Regions from separate parts of the Paenibacillus sonchi genome, predicted to be linked through region 3. Evidence: riboswitches for the same ligand, from Rfam matches in the RefSeq annotation. Region 3 holds a riboswitch; each other region holds the start of a gene.
The links. Region 3 has a riboswitch for cyclic di-GMP ahead of JI735_RS20185 (FapA family protein). Riboswitches for the same ligand answer to the same signal wherever they lie in the genome.
Positions count from the first base shown of each region.

Region 1: linked by a shared signal. The riboswitch ahead of JI735_RS14145 (PA14 domain-containing protein) and the one ahead of JI735_RS20185 (FapA family protein) in region 3 are both predicted to bind cyclic di-GMP.
Region 2: linked by a shared signal. The riboswitch ahead of JI735_RS30805 (S-layer homology domain-containing protein) and the one ahead of JI735_RS20185 (FapA family protein) in region 3 are both predicted to bind cyclic di-GMP.
Region 4: linked by a shared signal. The riboswitch ahead of JI735_RS37200 (flagellar assembly protein A) and the one ahead of JI735_RS20185 (FapA family protein) in region 3 are both predicted to bind cyclic di-GMP.

Region 1 is NZ_CP068595.1:3,111,241-3,114,352, forward strand. It holds gene JI735_RS14140 (sugar phosphate nucleotidyltransferase) at 230-1,603, shown strand; cyclic di-GMP riboswitch class I at 1,815-1,895, shown strand; gene JI735_RS14145 (PA14 domain-containing protein) at 1,909-3,112, shown strand, end outside.
Region 2 is NZ_CP068595.1:6,842,916-6,846,027, reverse strand. It holds gene sigF (RNA polymerase sporulation sigma factor SigF) at 1-390, shown strand, start outside; cyclic di-GMP riboswitch class I at 1,235-1,327, shown strand; gene JI735_RS30805 (S-layer homology domain-containing protein) at 1,375-3,112, shown strand, end outside.
Region 3 is NZ_CP068595.1:4,565,067-4,568,178, reverse strand. It holds gene JI735_RS20200 (CapA family protein) at 1-117, opposite strand, end outside; gene JI735_RS20195 (class I SAM-dependent methyltransferase) at 217-876, opposite strand; gene JI735_RS20190 (GNAT family N-acetyltransferase) at 962-1,384, opposite strand; cyclic di-GMP riboswitch class I at 1,702-1,794, shown strand; gene JI735_RS20185 (FapA family protein) at 1,900-3,112, shown strand, end outside.
Region 4 is NZ_CP068595.1:1,537,763-1,540,874, forward strand. It holds gene JI735_RS07040 (FUSC family protein) at 1-820, shown strand, start outside; cyclic di-GMP riboswitch class I at 1,193-1,283, shown strand; gene JI735_RS37200 (flagellar assembly protein A) at 1,358-2,269, shown strand; gene JI735_RS37205 (hypothetical protein) at 2,356-2,793, shown strand; gene JI735_RS07055 (hypothetical protein) at 2,790-3,112, shown strand, end outside.

The sequences.
Region 1 (3,112 bases), 1.5 Mb from region 3:
CTGCGGATTTCCACCTCGAACAGCGGTTTATATCAAGAAATCTGCAGACAACAGCGGCCGGAAGTCCAAACATTCCTTGGAGAGACTCCCGTAACAGCCGACCTGAAGTATTGTCACGCAACATAATGCGTCAGTGACATTCCTGCCTTTCATGCGTAAGCCACCCGGCAGCAGCTCACAATAACAATCCGATATTTACGCGACAACACATAAATAGGAGGGTTCACTTATGAAACTGGTACTTCTATCTGGCGGTTCTGGTAAACGGCTCTGGCCTTTGTCCAACGATTCCCGTTCCAAGCAATTTCTGAAGGTGCTGCAAAGCCCGGCGGGCGAACCGGAATCCATGGTGCAGCGGGTATGGAGACAACTTCAGGAGACAGGCATGGCGGATTCCTCGTATTTGGCTACCGGCCGCAGCCAGGTCGAAATGATTCAGAGCCAGCTCGGCGCAGAGGTGCCAATCATTGTGGAGCCGGAACGCCGCGATACCTTCCCGGCCATTGCTCTGACTGCAGCTTACCTGTATTCAATCGCAGGGGTGTCTCCAAGGGAGACTGTGGCTATTCTGCCCGTCGATCCGTATGTGGAGGCATCATTTTTTGAAACCGTCGTCCAGCTTGAGGCCACGATGCAGGAAAGCGGCGCAAATCTGGCGCTGATGGGCGTAGTCCCTGAGCTTGCCTCCGAGAAATACGGCTATATTATTCCTACCAGCGATGAAGCAGCGGCAAGCGGCTATATGCAGGTGAGCCATTTCCAGGAGAAGCCGGACCGCGCACAGGCCGAAGAGCTGATCAGCCGGGGGGCACTGTGGAACTGCGGAGTATTCGCTTTCCGCCTGGGCTATCTGCTGGATATTCTGCAGCGCAAAGGTCTGCCTTTGAACTATGAGGAACTGCAGAAGCAGTATAAACTGCTGTCGTCCATCAGCTTTGACTACGAAGTGGTGGAAAAAGAGGAGAATATCGTCGTTCAGCCTTACGCCGGGTTCTGGAAGGATCTTGGCACATGGAATACCCTCACCGAGGAAATGAGCAGCAACCACGTGGGCAAAGGCTTCGTGACCGCCGATTCCGAAGGGACCTGCCTGATCAATGAACTGGACATTCCGGTCACAGTAATCGGAGCAAAGGACCTGATTATCGCAGCCAGCCCGGACGGCATTCTCGTGACCCACAAAACGGAAAGCCCACGCATCAAGGAAGTGCTGAAGTCTTTTGAACAAAGACCGATGTACGAGGAGCGCCGCTGGGGCCACTATAAGGTCATTGATTATGTGAAGTACGATGAGGGCAATGAAGTGCTGACCAAGCGGATTTTTATCTCCGAAGGCAAAAATATCAGCTACCAGCTGCATCACAAACGCAGTGAAATCTGGACAATTGTCAGCGGCGAGGCAAGCATTGTGCTGAATGAGAAGATGCATAATGTGAAGGCAGGGGATGTAGTCCGCATACCGGAAGGGACAAAACATGCCATTCTGGCGCTGACGGATGTGGAGTTCATTGAGGTGCAGACCGGCTCGGAGCTGGTGGAAGAAGACAATATCCGCATTACACTGGAGTGGGAAGACATCGCTCTGCAGCAGTTTATTTCGTAAAAAAATGCGCCGAAGGCGCTGTCGAATCCGGCGAAACCTTCCCGGGTCATGTCGATTTCAGGTTTCAAGCTAGGGCTAAATAATCTATTTACCCAATTGTTACAATTCCAAAACAGGTATTAAGAACCATTTATTAAGGAAAGTTCATTAATGCTCTAAACTAAAAATTTAATAGAGACGATACTTACGGTAAGAGGGATAAATCCTTCCACTACGACAAAGGCAAACCTAATCGAAAGATAGGGACGCAAAGCTATAGGGCCTCCGAAAGAGTGGCAGCCTGGCTACCGAAAGGAAGATGAATTTTGACAACTTACCGTAAGTCGCGTCTGGTGTCCATCATGTTAACTATTGCCCTGTTTCTGACTGCAGTGCCGTTTGGCCTGGGGAGCGCGCCATCGACGGCAGCTGCTGCCTCGAGTTCCTCAGCCCCGGTTAATCCCAATGCATCACCTGCTGCTGTCAAGCTGCTTGACGATCTAAACGCTATTTCAGGAAAAGGTATTATTACCGGCCAGCATGACTATCTGGAGAGCCCGGATGAATTCAGCAACAGGCTGAAGTGGACGAGCGGAAAGTACGCGGCCCTTCACGGCTACGAGCTTGGCTTAATCAGCGGCCAGTCGGAAAGCACTGGAGCAGCACAGCGCAGAAATGTGGTGAACAGTGCGATCAACTGGTACAAAAATGGCGGCATCGTCGCGATGACCTTCCATGAGCAGCTGCCCGGCACTTCGTACCAATGGGCGAATGTGCAGAGGACGCTTAGTCAAGCGGAATTCAACAAGTATGTAACACCGGGAACGGCTCAATACAAAAGCCTGATCGCCGATCTGGACAAAGTGGCCGTTTCGCTTAAGAGCTTGCGGGACGCTGGTGTTCCAGTCCTATGGAGACCCTACCATGAAATGAACGGCAACTGGTTCTGGTGGGGGAAGAAAAATAATTTTGCGGAACTTTGGAATATTATGTATGACCGTTTCGTAAACGTTCATCAATTAAACAACCTGCTGTGGGTGTGGAACCCCAATGCTCCAAATGCCTCGTCCGATCCTTATGAACTGACCTATCCGGGAGCAGACAAGGTAGACGTTCTCGCAGCAGATATATATAACAATGATTATATGAACAGATATCATGATAGCCTGCTGAGCCTCGCGGACGGCAAACCCATTGCCATTGGTGAAAATGGCGAAATGCCAAGCACCGCCAAGCTGCAGCTCTCCCAGAGACAATGGGTCTATATGATGAACTGGGGAAAGATGCTCTATGAAAACAACAGCACCACTACCATCAAAAACTTTATGAATGACAGTTACACCGTCACACTGGATCAATACAAAGCCGGGCTGGTGGAGTCACCTGCGGCTCCAGCTACTCCGACGGCTACGCCAACACCGGTGCCGACGGCTACACCGACACCAGTGCCGACGGCCACGCCGGCACCAACGGCCACGCCGACACCGGCACCAACGGCAAAGCCTATAGCCACACCGGTACTATCTCCGG
Region 2 (3,112 bases), 2.3 Mb from region 3:
AAGGACGAAATGTCCAAAACGCTGGACCGGCTGCCGACCATCGGCGAAGTCGCGGAGGCGCTGGGGGTGACACCCGAAGAGATCGTGTTCGCCCAGGAGGCCAACAAGCCGCCGACTTCAATCCACGAGACCGTCTTCGAGAACGACGGCGATCCGATCACGCTGATCGACCAGATTGCCGACGAGACGCAGGAGCGCTGGTTCGACAAGCTCGCACTCAATGAGGCCATCGGGGCCTTGACCGAGCGCGAGCGCCTGATCGTCTACCTGCGCTACTACCGCGACCAGACCCAATCCGAAGTCGCCAGCCGCCTCGGCATCTCGCAGGTCCAGGTGTCGAGGCTGGAGAAGAAAATCCTCGCGAGCATCCGCGAGCAGATTGCGCAGTAGATTGGCTGGCAGGGTACAAGCAGGGAAGCAAGGCAAGCAGGGAAGTAAGGCGAGAGGGAAGCAAGGCGAGCAAGGAAGTAAGGCAAGAGGGGAGCAAGACGAGCGGGAAGTAAGGTAATAGGGAAGTAGGGCGAGCAAGGAAGTAAGGCAGAAGGCAGCGGAGGCAAGTAAGGAAAACAGTGTGTGGCCGGATTTTGCAAGTAAGTATGAGCAGTGAATGTGACGGGTGAAATAAACGTTTGGAGCAGGAAGCCGCCTTGGGAGAGGCGGCTTTTTGCGTGTGGTTTGGTGGGGCGCAGCAATGAATCGGACAGAGAGGAGAAAACAAAGCCAAACGGCTCGTACAGCAGAGGATCGAACTCTTCCAGCCTCCCCTGAAAAAAGGGGGGACTTCCCCTAATGGACCCAGATGCCGTTATCTGCTTGAAATCAGTTTTTGCTGGGCACTTACGGACCCAGATGACCCTATTTCATGCAAATCCACTATTGTGCTCCGGGAAATGCCAGCTTAGCGTCTCCTCTGTCCGTTAGCTTGAATAAAAAGACCGGATTGTTGAAATAACGGCGCTGGAGTCCGTAACGTCGTGGTTCCCTTTAGGTTCGAGTGTACAGCACCCATCTGATTATCTACAAGATGGATGGCGAGGAGTCCGTCAATCTAGCCTTCCGGGATGCTCTACTAGTTTCCATGCCTGATCCGCTCCATTAAAGGATTTCCTGTCCGTATCCCTGAAAAAGGAAAAAATAGAACATCTTAATTCGATAGGAATAAATTCCGATAATAAGAGTGTCCTCTACATCTAAAGTCTCATTTACATAAGCATACAAGGACAGAAAACCGAGTTTGGAACAAAGGCAAATCCGTACGAAAGTCGGAGACGCAAAGCCACGGGCCTACTTCATCCGGAAGGGATGTCAGGGCAGCCGGGCCGCTCAAGGCACTTGGTTTTTTGGCGTGCCTACAAATAGCGCTGGGGGAGAGAAGTGGATGAGGTTCGGAAGGAAAAGGAAGTTTACGCAGACGGTTACAGCTGTTTGCGCGGCGGTGATTTTGCTTGGGGGCTTGCCGGCAGTGGTCTGGGCATAAGGCAGGCTTCGGTTTCGGCTGCGGCGGCCAATCCGGGCAGAACGGACTATAGCGTATCGGGTGATCGGCTGATATGGCTGGAACCGGATGCAGACGGAGTTAAGCAGGTGCACGCGCTGAATCAGCGCAGTGGAGCAAATACGGTGCTTACGGCCGGTCCATCCGCCAAGGATGCGCCTTATGTGCATGGAGCGGTTGCGGTGTGGGCGGACAAGGGAAGTGAGCCGGGAGCTACGCTCCACTGGGATATCTACACTGCCGATCTGGAGACAGGCAAGAAGATGAAGCTCAACAAGCAGGCCGGCCAATACGGCAATCCGACAACTGACGGCGTAGGTGTGGTCTGGTATGAACGCAAAAATTACGGCAGCATGATCTATCATGATCTGGCCACAGGGGTTGAAGCGGATCTGGGCGAAGGCCGTTTCCCGGTGCTGGCCGGCGGAAATGTCGTCTACAAGAATGCCCGTGACGGGGGCCTCAGCCTGCTGGATGTGAGCAGTGGCGTAACCCGCGCACTGGTTAGCCTGGGTGGTGCGAATGCGGTGGACTGGTTTGTATTTAACGGCAGCCACGTGCTGTACAAGCAGAAAAACAGTGCCACAGGGAGCAAATATGTACTGCTGAACATCAAAGACCTGACGGCACAGCCAATGGATCTCACCGGGATGAAAGCCGGGGGAACTGAATATGCCTTTATGTCCATAGGTGAAGGACAAGCTGTGTTCCAGGAGGAGGTTGACGGTGCTGCCACTCTGAAGCAGGTAGACCTCACTACATATGCAGTAAAACCGCTGCCGATAGATGCCGGGGTGAAGCTGATCGGAATTAGCGGGAGCAAGCTGCTGTACAGCAAGAAAGATGATTACATAGAATCAGTTGATTTAAAAGAAACCCCTAACCCGACTCCTGGACCGGAAACGACTCCATCGCCAGGTGCAACCCCAAATCCAGGCCCAGACGCTGACCCGGGTCCGGCCCCGGGGACCAAGGTCCCTGTGACTATTGGAGCCAAAGACAGCCGGATTATTGGAAGTTCAGGCGGCATTTTGTCTGCAGTGAACGGTTGGGCACGGCTGGAGATTTCCGCAGGAACCTTCCCGGACAATACCAGCGTAAGCCTGGCCCAGGCTGAACTGGAAACGAAGGAAATGCTGGATGCAAGCGGCAAAAAGCTGCTCAAGGCTGGTTCCGCCTGGCAAGTACAAGCGGGCGCTCCATTCCTGATCCCGGCCAAGCTGGCAGTCCGGTATCCGCAGGAGGAGCCTTGGACGTCAAAGCGGGAGAAGCTTGGAATCTACAGCTACAATCCGGACAAAGGCATCTGGAGCTATATCGGCGGGGTGACTGCGGCGGAGGACGGTTTTGTTCAGGCTAAAATATCAGCCTCTGGACTGTACGCGGTCATGCTGCGCGAGGCACAATTCACGGATATGTCAGGCCACTGGGCACAGCAAGCTGTGGAGGTGCTGGCGGCAAGAGGCATCGTGAACGGGATGAACGGAACTGTATACGCGCCAAAAGCCATCCTGACCCGGGCTGAATTCACCAAGCTGCTGACAGCAGCTCTTGGACTGCAGCCGGTGCAGACGGATAAGCCAACCTTCCGTGATGTTTCCGCTGCGCACTGGTCCT
Region 3 (3,112 bases):
AATATCTCCGGCAAAAGCAAGGTTAATCTTCTCCTGCGGGGAAGCCTCTTGACTGAAAGCTGCCTGCCCGGGAATCAGCAAAAACAATACTAAAGTGATGACTGCAAATCTGCGCAAAATCTTAGACCCCTCTCTCTTAATCTGCCAATTATTCTACTATAATAGAGGGAAAAATCCAAATTAAGGGTTGGTATGCTGCTGGGGTTCTGATTTCTGCTAGATTCGCGCCTTTTTAAGCACGGCCCGGAAACAGTTAAGTCCGCCCCACTGCTCTGTCCGTACAGCATCTGCAGGAAGCTTGAAATCCGTCTCGCCCCAGTACTCAAATCCGGCCTGCAGCAGCACTTCATTCATGCGCAGCAGATTAACCGTGGGGTAATCAAAAGTCAGTACAAGCAGCCCCTCCCCATTCAGTGTGCGGTGAAATTCCCTTACGGCCCGCACGGAATCCTCCAGGGACAAATGCTCCAGGACCGAGATACAGAATATAGTATCAAAGCTTTCATTCTCATAAGGCAACGCGGTCAGATTAGCCTGGGCCAGATTCAGGCGGGTGGTCCGCCTGGCTTCTACCAGCCGTGCCGCTTCCTCGCCGATGTCGCTGGCAATCTCCTGAATAATCGCATCCCGGGAGAGAATCCGCGCATCGATATCGCAGGCATGAACCTCCGCGCTGTAACCGGCAAGGTAGAACTTGAGCGGATGGGAGATTCCGCAGGCAGCATCCAGCACCACATCATGGGAGGAAACAAAATTCGTGCACCATTCGTATTCATAAGGCCGGCTCCACCAGGATTCCGGCAAATCATAAATCAGCTTCTCGCGGCGGGCATCGGCATTCACAAAAAAACGGGAAACATACGGATGTGTTGGCATGGCCAGGACTCCTTTTAAAGGAAATTCGGTAGTGAGAGTATATTCAAAAATCGCTGTTTCATGCCAAACCTTACACTGTGATCATCTACAGTTGCTTGACCATAAGCACATGCGGAATGCCATCCTCCATGAAAACCGGCGAACTCGTTACATACCCCAGCCGCTGATAAAAGCCCTCGGCCTGCTTCTGGCCATGCAGCTTGGCTTGCCGGTGCCCCCGTTCAACCGCCATTTTTTCCAGCGTATCGATTATAACGGACCCCAGTCCGCTTTTGCGGTAAGGAGCGCTCAGGCAAATCCGTTCAAGCTTAGCCCACCCTTCCACACTCCTTAGTCTGGCCGTTCCCACAGGAAGCTCTCCCTGATAGAGCAATATATGCTCCGCGTGTTTTTCATGATCATCAAATTCATCTGCCAGCGCCACGCCCTGCTCCTCCACAAACACTTCCTGCCTGATTCTGAAAGCCTCCTGCAATTGTTCTTCGGTGGTCACCCGCTCTACCCGCATGTTCGATCCCGCTCCTTCATTATATCTGCTTAATGCCTGCCCAGAAGATCTCCCAGATATCCTTCAGGCGCCGCCCGAATTCCTCCTGATTATAAAAAAACATCTGCATGGCAATGCCAAATCCAACCTTACAGGCTGAATGCATTCCGCCGACCGGTAGCCATTTAATCTATATAAATATATAATTAAATATTGTAAATTAGTGACTTTAGTACTAAAATAAAGGTTGCAAAAGTTTATATATTTGAATTTTTAACTATGATTCCTTTGTCGATTTCTGTCGGGTTAAACCCCTGATTTCGGCTAATCATTGATCCATTTCATAACGGCAAACTATCTGAAAGGATAGGACGCAAAGCAATGGGCCTAAAGATGTGAACCTCACCATCCATGGCTGCCAGGCTGCCAAGAAGACGCTGAACTGTGCGGGTATCCGTTCAGGGTACCGTATCTGCCTGCCCGGGATACTCTTATGTCCAAATGCCCATTGATTATATAAAAAGGAGCCAAACGCAATGCCACAGCGCATCACCGAGAAAAACGGCATTATTATTGTCCAGAACAACCAGTTCTACATTACCTCCCCGCTGCCCGGCGGCAAGCCGGCAACCCTCTCCGCTATCCCGCCTGTTGTGCTGGAGCTTAATCATCAGCCGGTAGCTGGTCCCGTACCCGTTGTATCCTCCGACCGGGTTACCTGGTCCATACAAGAACCGCCTCCCTATGAGATCACCGTCTCCGACGATAAACTCCAAGCCTTCCTTATCCTAAACCGTGTGGAACAGTATAAATGGAATCTGGTGAACAGCCCGGCGTCGAGCCATCTCGCGGTAAGGGCTGAAATGGACTCTTCCGCTCTGCTGTCCACCCTCGGGATTGAACAGATTATTGCCGATTTGGAGAAAAAATCGATTTCGCAAAACCTGAATATCCCCGCAATCTATGCGGAATTGAATCATCCGACCCATCTGCCGGTTTGTGTGGCGGAAGGCAGGCCGCCTGCTCCAGGCGAAGATGCCAAGCTTGTTTTGTTTTTTCCCGGGCTTGCCGGAAACCCTTTCAATCCCTTAGATGAGGCTGCGGATTCCCCCGATCAACTCCGGATTCCCTGTGCCCGGAAAGGCGATGTCATTGCCCGCAAGCACCTCCCCCGCGACGGTGTACCCGGGTACGATGTATACGGCAGTATTCTGCCCGCCGCACCTCCCCGGGATATCATAGTTGTCGCCAAAGAGGGCACTCTGCTGCTGCCAAGCCATGAAATTACAGCCCTTACAGAAGGCCGGCCCCGTGTGACCGGCACAAATGTCAAAACTTTCGATATCACAACCGCATATACCGTTCCAGGCTGTGTGAACCGCCATACAGGCAATATCGTCTTCTCCGGCGATGTAATTGTACACCAGGACGTGGAAGACAACTCGATCATCGAGTCTTTAGGGAATGTGTATGTAAGCGGCAATGTCCATAATTCTACCATTACGGCAACAGGCAGTATTTATATACTGGGCAAAGTAGGCAACAGCCAGTTGTATTCAGGCTCCTTCGGCGTAACCTACAACCGTCTCTATCACCTCTCCGAGAAGCTGATCGAAGAAGTCAACCTCTTGCGGGAAGCCTCCAGACTGCTGACCTACGAATTACAGTCCCGACAGCAGACGGTAAAGTTCGGGCAAGTCATTCTGCTGCTCATGGAGACTAAATATAAGAAGATTCCCGTCCTGACCC
Region 4 (3,112 bases), 3.0 Mb from region 3:
GCTTCTGATCGGCATCGGAGTCGCAACAGCCTGCCGGATCAATATCCAGGCCATCTCCCAGGTCGGTGTAACCTCTGTACTGGCACTCACCTTCTATAATGATCATTATATCGAGTGGCGGGTCGCTGAAACGCTTATCGGTGTAGTCATTGCTCTAATCATCAATATGATTATCGTCCCGCCCAAGGGGTTCGTCAAGGTTAAGGGCTTGGCTCTGGAAGGCGGCCTGCTGCTGGCGGATGCCCTAAGCGGCCAGACCGGCGGCGGACGGGAAGCCATCCAGGCGGGAGACGCCCTGACACGCTCCGCTTCACTGCTGGCGAAGAGCGAGCTGCAGCAGAAGGAGCTGCATTATACCTTAACCCATTACCATTGCCGCAATGAGCTGCGCGGACTGACACAGACAACGGCCCATCTTAAAAAAATCCACTCGTATGTAAAAGAGATTCGTGCGGAAATCGCACTGCTGCCCGCACATTATGCCGCAGCCGACTGGATGGCGGAGGTGGTCACAGCCACCGCAGACTGTATCGCCCTTTACGGGACGAAGACACTGTCGGATGCCGAATGCCAGCGTTCGCTTCCCGAATCGCTGCGCCGGGCGCGCGATCTTCAACTCGCCTGGTTCTCCGAGCTGCAGGGGCAATGCTCCCTCACCTCCATCCGCGATCTCGGCGCGGTGTTCTCCCACCTGAACCGGGTGCTGGAAGAAATCGAGCAAGCCGACTATGTAGTGATGTCAGCCGCGCCGCAAAAGGCTAAAGCCGGAGCCGCACACGCTGTACGCTTCATTCAAAAGGGACTCTCCCACAAGCTTTAAGCTTGGGAGCGTCCTTTTTTAATTTATCGCTCTCATCTCTCACACTATCAGTTTGCCCTCTGTTTCATGCCCCTTTACCCTGCTTCAAGCCCTACATACTGCCGTCCCAGCCTCCTATATTCTCCTGTAAATCTGAAATTCAATATGCGTAATTTAATTATAAATTCATTTTATTTACAAAAAATCAACAATTACCTACATTATTCAATATTTATAGTCAAAATCAATTATTCCAGTTGAAAATTCGCTACTTAAGTACTAGAATTAAGGTTGTTTGCAGAAGTTATTTTTGGACATCGTACCAGTATTGACCACTTTTTTGTCGATTACAGTCGATTTAATTTGTCTCTTACTGAGTATATATCATTGATCTATTCCTAAAGGAAACTGTCCGAAAGGGCAGGACGCAAAGCCATGGGCCTAAGAGCGCAATTGCTGCATTTATGGTCGCCAGGCTGCCAATAGAGACGCCATTTGGTCGGATATCCCGGGATATCGCATCACGGCTCCATGATGTTCTTTTCTGTACAGATACCATTGATTATACGAAAAAGTGAGGTTACGAGAATGCCGCAGCATACCATCGAACGTTCACGGTACGAGTTCATTGCTTCCATGCTTCTTGGGAAGACCGATCTCTTGAATCTTTACTCTGTGGATCCTCAGACGTTTGGCGGAACAGACGAAGCTAAGAATGGTGTCATCATTATCCAGAATAATGAAATCTTCATCACTCCGCCTCTGTCCGGCGGCAAACCGGCTGTAATCTCCGCGATCCATCCTGTTGTGTTGAAGATTAACGGTCAAGTCATCACGGGCCCGACTCCAATTACCTCTGCAGATGACCTCACCTGGGAGATTTGCGAGAAACCGCAATACCAGATTACAGTGTCCGATGATAAGCTCAAAGTATACTTTACCCTTTACCGCGCTGAAAGGTATGCCTGGAATCTCGTCAACAATCCGGCCTCAGCCTTTGTTACTGTCCGCGCGGAGATGAACCGGGAAATGCTGTTATCCACCCTCTCCATAGAACGGATTATAGCCGGATTTGAGAAGAGCCCTATAGTCAGCAGTCTCAATATCCCTGCGCTATACGAGGAGCTGAATAATCCTACCTACCTTCCCGTGTGTATTGCTGAAGGCAAGGCTCCTGTGCCAGGGACAAATGCGAGTCTGGAACTGCTGTTTCAGCAGAAAATAGAGAATCAATTCAAGTCGATGGACGATTCCGCCCAGGAAACAGGCTGCCCGGAATTCTTCATGGTGCAGGAAGGCGAAGTGTTTGCGAAGAAACTGCCCCCACAGAAGGCCTTCCCGGCTTTGATGTATATGGCGGTGTACTTCCGCCGCCGCCGCCGCAGGACCTCACCCTGTTCTCCTCCCCCTGCGCAGCGATGCTTCCGGGCGGGGAGATCAAGGCCTGCCGCAAAGGCAGACCACGCATAACCGGAAGCGGAACCTTTGTAAAAACAATAGATTTCCCCCAAACGTTCCCCGTTCCGCATAGTGACAGTGAAGCCGGAGGTACCCTGATGTTTCCTGGGGATGTTATCGCTGCTCATGATTTAAGCAGGAACACGGTTATTGAGGCTTTGGGCAATGTTTATATTTTTGGTGATGTGCGCAATTCCCGGATCGCTGCTACAGGCAGCATATTTATCAGCGGCAAGGTTGTAGACAGTGAGCTGTACGCCGGGGGATATGGGGCCACACATAACCGCCTGTGCAGCTTCACCGAACTGGTGGCGAAGGAAGTAGCGGGACTGAGGGAAGCCGCCAGACACCTTGCCGAGACGGTCGAGTCAACGGTGCAGACAGTGAAATACGGGCTGGTCATCATGCTGCTGCTGGAGAGTAAATATGCTCATCTTCCCCGTATGATCCGTGACATGCAGGAGCTGTTATCAGGCATGAGTACTGATTATCCTCAGGATACCAAAATCCTGAAGCATCTGATGGAGTTTTTTTGAATCCCGGACAGTTTACCGACCAGATTACCGATGCGGGTATAGGCTCTTTTCTGAGCCTGCTGAAGAACCTGGCCCAGAGCATCTGCCAGATGCAGGAGGAACGGGTCCGGATCGATATCGCCGGGTCACATGACAGTATTATCAAATCCGGCGGGGATGTCCATATTCATGGAGATGGAGTTTCCCGGAGCCAACTGCATTCGGCTGGCGATATTTATTTTGCGAAGAATAGCTCCATGTCTACTGATTCTACCATGGAAGCAGCCGGAACGATTCATGCACGCAGCGTCGGCGGGGAATCCATTGGCAAATCGCTGCT